Regions from separate parts of the Streptomyces sp. NBC_00490 genome, predicted to be linked through region 1. Evidence: riboswitches for the same ligand, from Rfam matches in the RefSeq annotation. Region 1 holds a riboswitch; the other holds the start of a gene.
The links. A riboswitch is a leader RNA that binds a small molecule or an ion and turns the genes downstream of it on or off. The one in region 1 is predicted to bind ZMP and ZTP.
Positions count from the first base shown of each region.

Region 1 (3,388 bases):
AGAGCGTTGGTCAGCCCAGGTCGATCTCGGGGTAGAGCGGGAAGCCGGCCACGAGGTCGGTGGCGCGGTGGGAGATCTCCTCCGCGACCTTGGCGTCGAGGATGTGGGCCGCCTTGGAGGGGGCGCCCGACTTGGTGGTGCCCGGCTCGGTGGTGGTCAGGACACGGTCGATGAGGCCGGCGACCTCGTCCATCTCGGCGGTGCCCAGACCACGGGTGGTGAGGGCGGGGGTGCCGATGCGGATGCCGGAGGTGTACCAGGCGCCGTTGGGGTCGGCCGGGATCGCGTTGCGATTGGTGACGATGCCGGAGTCGAGGAGGGCGGCCTCGGCCTGGCGGCCGGTGAGGCCGTAGGAGGAGGCGACGTCGATCAGGTTGAGGTGGTTGTCGGTGCCGCCGGTGACGAGGGTGGCGCCGCGTCGCATCAGACCCTCGGCGAGGGCGCGGGAGTTGTCGACGATGCGCTGGGCGTAGTCCTGGAAGGAGGGCTGGCGGGCCTCGGCCAGCGCCACCGCCTTCGCGGCCATGACGTGCGGGAGCGGGCCGCCGAGGACCATCGGGCAGCCGCGGTCGACCTGGTCCTTGAGGGAGTCGTCGCACAGGACCATGCCGCCGCGCGGGCCGCGCAGCGACTTGTGGGTGGTGGTGGTGACGATCTGGGCGTGCGGGACCGGGTCGAAGTCGCCGGTCAGCACCTTGCCCGCCACCAGGCCGGCGAAGTGCGCCATGTCCACCATCAGGGTCGCCCCGACCTCGTCGGCGATCTCGCGCATGATGCGGAAGTTCACCAGCCGGGGGTAGGCGGAGTAGCCGGCGACGATGATGAGCGGCTTGAACTCACGGGCGGACACCCGCAGCGCCTCGTAGTCGATCAGCCCGGTGGCCGGGTCCGTGCCGTAGGAGCGCTGGTCGAACATCTTGCCGGAGATGTTGGGGCGGAAGCCGTGGGTGAGGTGGCCGCCGGCGTCCAGGGACATGCCGAGCATGCGCTGGTTGCCGAAGGCCTGACGGAGTTCGGCCCAGTCGGCGTCGGTGAGGTCGTTGACCTGGCGGGCGCCCGCCTTCGCCAGGAAGGGGACCTCGACGCGGTCGGCGAGGACGGACCAGAAGGCGACGAGGTTGGCGTCGATGCCGGAGTGCGGCTGGACGTAGGCGTGGCGGGCGCCGAAGAGCTCCCTGGCGTGCTCGGCGGCGAGCGACTCCACGGTGTCGACGTTGCGGCAGCCGGCGTAGAAGCGGCGGCCGATGGTGCCCTCGGCGTACTTGTCGCTGAACCAGTTGCCCATCGCGAGGAGGGTGGCCGGGGAGGCGTAGTTCTCGGAGGCGATCAGCTTGAGCATCTCGCGCTGATCGTGGACCTCCTGGCCGATGGCGTCGGCGACGCGCGGCTCGACGGCACGGATCACGTCGAGGGCGGCGCGGAAGGCGGTGGACTCGGTGGAGAGGGGCTGCTGGTCCGACATGTGCGGCCTCCGGATGGCGTGGCGGTTGCGGTCACGATTCACGGTTCGGCCCAGGCGCACGGCACTCGGTCACACACGGGCCGCTCCCCGATGGTCCGTCCCATCCCAGCGCGCCAGTCACGGCCCGTCGGCCACCCTACCGGCCGGCCCGGACGCGGGAGGGCCCGCGTCCACCATGCGAGCGAGGAATCACCCTGCTCCGGGCCCCTGCGGCAGGCCGGGTCAGGACGGCTTGCGGCCCCAGGCGAGGACCATGAAGTTGGGGATGTAGGTGCTTCCCTGGAGCTTCGTCAGGGTGATCACCTCCTCGATGTCCGCGTCGCTCACCTCGCCCGTCTCCAGGAGCCGTGGCCGCAGGGATCGCAGGGTGAGAGGGAAGAAGGCCGCGGAGCCGCCGGTCAGGACGGGCGCGTAGACCTCCGCCCCGACCTCGGTCAGCCCGGCGTCCGTCAGGGCCTGCGGCAGGCGTCGGCCGGTGCCGGGGTCCACCCCCGCGGCGCCGAAGGCGGCCCGCAGCGCGCGTCCGAGGCGTTCGGCCACCTCCATGTACTGAGGCGGGTAGTAGCGGGCGGCGGCCGGGTACATCGGCCCGTCGATGTCGAAGTCCTCCACGACCACCCAGCCTCCGGGCCGGGTCGCGGCGACCATGCGCCGCAGCGCCTCGTCACGGTCGGAGAGGTGTTCCACCACGGCCCGTGCGTGCACGAGGTCGAAGGGGGCGTCGGGGAGCCGGTCCGCGAGGATGTCGTGCCGGCGCACCTCCAGGTTGGACAAGGTGTGGGCCGCGGCGAAGCGTGTGTCGAGGTCGACGGCGAGCACCCGCCCCGCGGCGCCGACCTGCCGGGCCAGCCAGCGGGCGATGCTGCCGGCGCCGCAGCCCACCTCCAGACATCGCCAGCCCTCGGCGACTCCCAGCTCGGTGAGCCGGTGCCGGCTCTGGCTGTCGTAGATCTCCTCCAGCGCGCTGAGCCGGCTGTGCTCGCGCTCCCAGGACGGGTCGAAGACGTATCCGTTCTCCACCGTGGCCGTGTCGCTCACCGATCGCCCCTCTCCGTTCGTCACGGGTCGATCATTCTGTCGCGTCAGAGGATCACGTGGGGCAGGAAGCGCGCGTATGCGTCAGTCACCGGTCCGGACGACTCGCGGATGCCGAGGCCCGCGGACTCGTTCTCGACGACCCAGGCGCCGAGGACGACACGGTTGCCGTCGAAGTCCGGCAGGAGGGACAACTCCTGGTAGCAGCAGGGTTCTTCGCGCTCAACGGGCACGGCGCCGGGTTCGTGGATCGTCACGCCGGCGCCCTCGCGGCCCAGCAGGGGCTTGGCGACGTACCCCTGGGAATCGGCCAACTCCCGTGGCCCGTCCAGGTATGCGGGGAGGAGGTTGGGGTGGCCCGGGTACAGCTCCCAGAGGATCGCCAGGAGCGCCTTGTTGCTCAGCAGCATCTTCCAGGCGGGCTCGATCCACAGGGTGCTGCCCGTGCCGCCGCCGTTGTCGAGGGTGTCGAGGACGTGGTCGGCGAAGCGGTCGGTGGTCAGCCACTCCCAGGGGTAGAGCTTGAAGCAGCTGCGGATGAACCGGAGTTGCTTGTCGACGAAGCGGCTGGACAGGGGGTCCCAGCCGATCTCCTCCATGGAGATCCAGGCGGTGTCCAGGCCGGCCTGCTCGGCGGTCTCCTGGAGATAGGCGACCGTCATGAGGTCCTCGCCGAGTTCGTCGGCCGAGGAGTACGCGAAGTACAGGGGGCTGCCGGGCGGGAGCAGCGTGGCCTGTTTCTTCCACGCGGCGATGAGGCGCTCGTGGAGGGAGTTCCACTGGTCGGCGCCGGGGAAGCGCTCCTCCATCCAGAACCACTGGGGGGAGGCGGCCTCGACGAGGGAGGTGGGGGTGTCGGCGTTGTACTCCAGGAGCTTGGCCGGGCCGGTG
Region 1 covers NZ_CP107869.1:6,272,227-6,275,614, reverse strand. Annotated here, with positions in the region: gene OG381_RS28670 (glycine hydroxymethyltransferase) at 11-1,462, opposite strand; ZMP/ZTP riboswitch at 1,504-1,593, opposite strand; gene OG381_RS28665 (methyltransferase domain-containing protein) at 1,685-2,500, opposite strand; gene OG381_RS28660 (glutathionylspermidine synthase family protein) at 2,545-3,388, opposite strand, start outside.

Region 2 (3,388 bases), 2.9 Mb from region 1:
CGATGCGGCTGCACCGCGCCCGGCGCCGGCTGAGAGCCGAGATCGACCGCCTGGGCCCCACGACCGCCGCCGCCCTGAAGGAGAACGGCCATGGCTGACGAACTCGACCTCCTGCGCCGCGCCAACCCGGTGCCGACCGACGGCCCCCACTTCGGCGACGGCCCTCTCGACCACCACGCCGAGCGGCGACTGAACCGGCTCATGCGGCAACGGCCCTCCCGCCGCCCCCGGCTGCTCTGGGGCCTGGCGGCCACGGCCGTCGTCGGCGCGCTGGTCGCGGCCCTGCTGTTCACCGACCAGACCACCGCGCCGGCGGTCGCCGCACCCCGCCCGCTCGTGGTGCGGGCCGACTCCACCCCCGTATCCCTTCAGACCCTGGCGGCACGGGCGCGAGCGGCCGACGGTTCGCCCGAGCTCACCAAGGGCACCCATGTGAAGTCGTGGAGCCTCGGCATGAGCGAGGACAAGCCTCCGATCACCTACCCGGAGGAGCGCATCGTGCGGTGGAACGCCGACGACAGCCACACGGTGATCGTCGACGACGGCCACGACCGCACCACGCAGACCTATCCGCCCAGTTGGAGCGACGCCCCGCCGCAGTCGCGGCCCCCGCACGACGTCGCCCGGCTGCGCGCCTACCTCCAGGAAGCCACGTACACCGGCACCGCTCTGGACACCGGGCAGCTGCTCGACGGCGTCCGGGTGCTCCTCGACACCTGGCACCTCGGCGCCCGTGAGTCCGCGACGGTGGCCGAGATGCTGGCGGACGCCGAGGGGCTCAAGCCCGTCGGACAGGTCACCGACCGGCTCGGGCGGCGCGGACAGGCGTATGTGTACCAGCAGTCGGCCACCCGCCGGATGTTGATCATGGATCCGGCCACCGGCGCCGTACTCGGCCTGGAGACCACCTTCACGAAGGCGGATCCCGAGTACGGCGTCAAGGCCGGTGACGTCATGGACTACAGCGCCTGGATGCGCTGACTCAGATCCCGAGCTGCCGGGCCGCCGCGTCGACCGTCTGCTCCAGCAGCGTGGCGATCGTCATCGGACCCACACCGCCCGGCACCGGGGTGATCAGCGAGGCGCGTTCCACGGCGGAGTCGAAGTCGACGTCACCGACGTTCCCCTCGTTGTAGCCGGCGTCGAGCACGACGGCGCCGGGCTTGATGTCCTGGCCCTTGATGAGCCGCGCCCGGCCCACGGCGGCGACGACGATGTCCGCCTCGCGGACGGCCGCGGACAGGTCCGCCGTCCGCGAGTGGCAGTACGTCACCGTCGCGTCGCGCGCGAGCAGCAGCATCCCGGCCGGCTTGCCGAGGATCGCGCTGCGGCCGACGACGACGGCCCGCTTGCCGGACGGGTCGACGTCGTACTCGTCGAGCAGCCGCATGATCCCGCCGGGCGTGCACGACACGAAGCCCGGCAGGCCGAAGCTCATCGACGCGAACGAGGCGAAGGTGACACCGTCGACGTCCTTCTCGGGCGCGATGGCCTCGAACGCGGCCCGCTCGTCGATGTGCTCGCCCATCGGATGCTGGAGCAGGATGCCGTGTACGGCGGGATCGGCGGAGAGCCCCTTGAGCGTGCCCACCAGTTCTTCGGTCGTGGTCGCCGCGGGCAGTTCCACGTGCCGGGAGGCGATACCGGCCTTGCGGCAGCGGTTCTGCTTCATCCGGACGTACGTCACGGAGGCGGGGTCCTCGCCGACCAGTACGGTCGCGAGACACGGTGTGCCGCCGGTGCGTTCGGTGAGGTCGGCGGCGCGCTTGCCGGTCTTCTCCACGATCCGCCGCGCGAGCGCCGTGCCGTCCATGAGCCGGGCCTGAGACATGATCCACTCCTGGGCTGGAAGTCGGTTCGCCCAGGCGCACGGCATCAGATTCCGCGGGACCGCTCCCCGGTGGTGCTCCACCTCAGCGCCAGTCACGGCCCGCCGCCAGCCTAACCGAGCGGTGGCGTCCCGCCGAGCGCCGAGTGGTGTAGCAGCCATACGGCCGTGTGGCTCCGCTCAGGGCCGAGATGAGGATGGCCGGCCGGCTCACCCCGCCGCAGCGCGTGCTGCTCGCGGGCGTCAGCACCCCGATCCGGCGCCCAGGCGACCGCATCGGCCAACTGACCTGCGGAGTCGCAAACCCCGAGCCGCTGCACCCCTCGGCGGGACACCGCTGACCGAGCCGGTCCTGGGGCCAGGGCCCCGGCGCCCTACGACGGTTGGGACCCGCTCTCCTGCGGTGGGGCCGTCGGGTCGGCTCCGGCGAGGAAGCCGGTCGCCTGGGCGTGGAGGTGGCCGGCGCCGATCGCCTCGGCCCAGCGGGCGATCTCCTTCGCCAGTGCGGTCGCGCCGCTCTCGTCACCCGTGTCGCGGGCCAGCACCGCCAGCAGCATCTGCTGGGTGAGCACCCCGGGGATCATGCCCGCGCGTGCGCCCAGCGCGGTGGCCCGCTCCCAGCGCTCCAGGGCCCGCTCGTGGTCGCCGGCGTCGTGGTCGTGGTCACCGAGGTGCCGCAGCGCCTCGCGGACCAGCAGGTCGTCGCCCGAGCCGCCGGCGCGCAGGGCGGCCTCGTAGTGGGCGGGCGCCGCGCCGCGCTCGCCGAAGAGGTTGTCGGCGATCAGCCCCAGGTACATCGAGGCCCAGCCCCGCCGCACCTCGTCGGGGGCGGCCTCGCGCAGGTCGTGTCCGCGGCGCCGGATCGCCTGAAGTGCCGCCGGGTCCTTGCCCTCGGCGCCGTGCCGGGACGTGCCGTCGGGGCGGAACAGCCGCAGATAGTCGTGGCGCAGCCGTACGAAGTCCAGGTCCCAGTCGTCGCCCGGGGATTCCTTCTCCGCTTGCTCGACGCGGGCGGCGGTGAGCCGCGTACCGCCGAACCAGTCGCTCTCCAGGGCGACTTCGGCCGCCGCAAGGGCGAGGCGGGCGCGGTCCTCGGGAGCGTCGCACGTCGTCGCGTCCAACAGGCGCAGCGCCCGGTCCCACCGTCCTGCCAGCGACAAGTCCCTTGCGGAGGAGAGGAGTTCGTCGAGTTCGGCGAATGTGCTCGTGGTGTTCGTCATGTCAGGGGAAGGTAGTGAGATGGAAAACCATCCACAAGAAAACCACTGCGCGGAGCAGATGACGCAGGACTGGGTCGACCGGCACGTCGCGCAGTGGTCCAAGGAACTCACCTGGATGGACCCGGTCAAGGAAGCGATCTATGTGCGGCTGGCCAAACTCGCCCGGCACGCGTCCCAGGCGCGCCGCGACGCCCTCGACTCCGACGGGCTGCGGCACTGGCAGTACAAGGTGCTGCTGGCGCTGCGCCGGCACGGTCCGCCGTACACCGCGAGCCCCTCGGAGCTCGCCGATCGGCTCGGGCTGACCCGGGGCGCCCTGTCGGCGCGGCTGGCGCCGCTG
Region 2 covers NZ_CP107869.1:9,170,619-9,174,006, forward strand. Annotated here, with positions in the region: gene OG381_RS41845 (RNA polymerase sigma factor) at 1-98, shown strand, start outside; gene OG381_RS41850 (CU044_5270 family protein) at 91-981, shown strand; gene OG381_RS41855 (bifunctional 5,10-methylenetetrahydrofolate dehydrogenase/5,10-methenyltetrahydrofolate cyclohydrolase) at 983-1,831, opposite strand; ZMP/ZTP riboswitch at 1,853-1,937, opposite strand; gene OG381_RS41860 (hypothetical protein) at 2,020-2,169, shown strand; gene OG381_RS41865 (hypothetical protein) at 2,203-3,048, opposite strand; gene OG381_RS41870 (MarR family winged helix-turn-helix transcriptional regulator) at 3,107-3,388, shown strand, end outside.
Region 2: another riboswitch for ZMP and ZTP. It lies ahead of OG381_RS41855 (bifunctional 5,10-methylenetetrahydrofolate dehydrogenase/5,10-methenyltetrahydrofolate cyclohydrolase); the one in region 1 lies ahead of OG381_RS28670 (glycine hydroxymethyltransferase).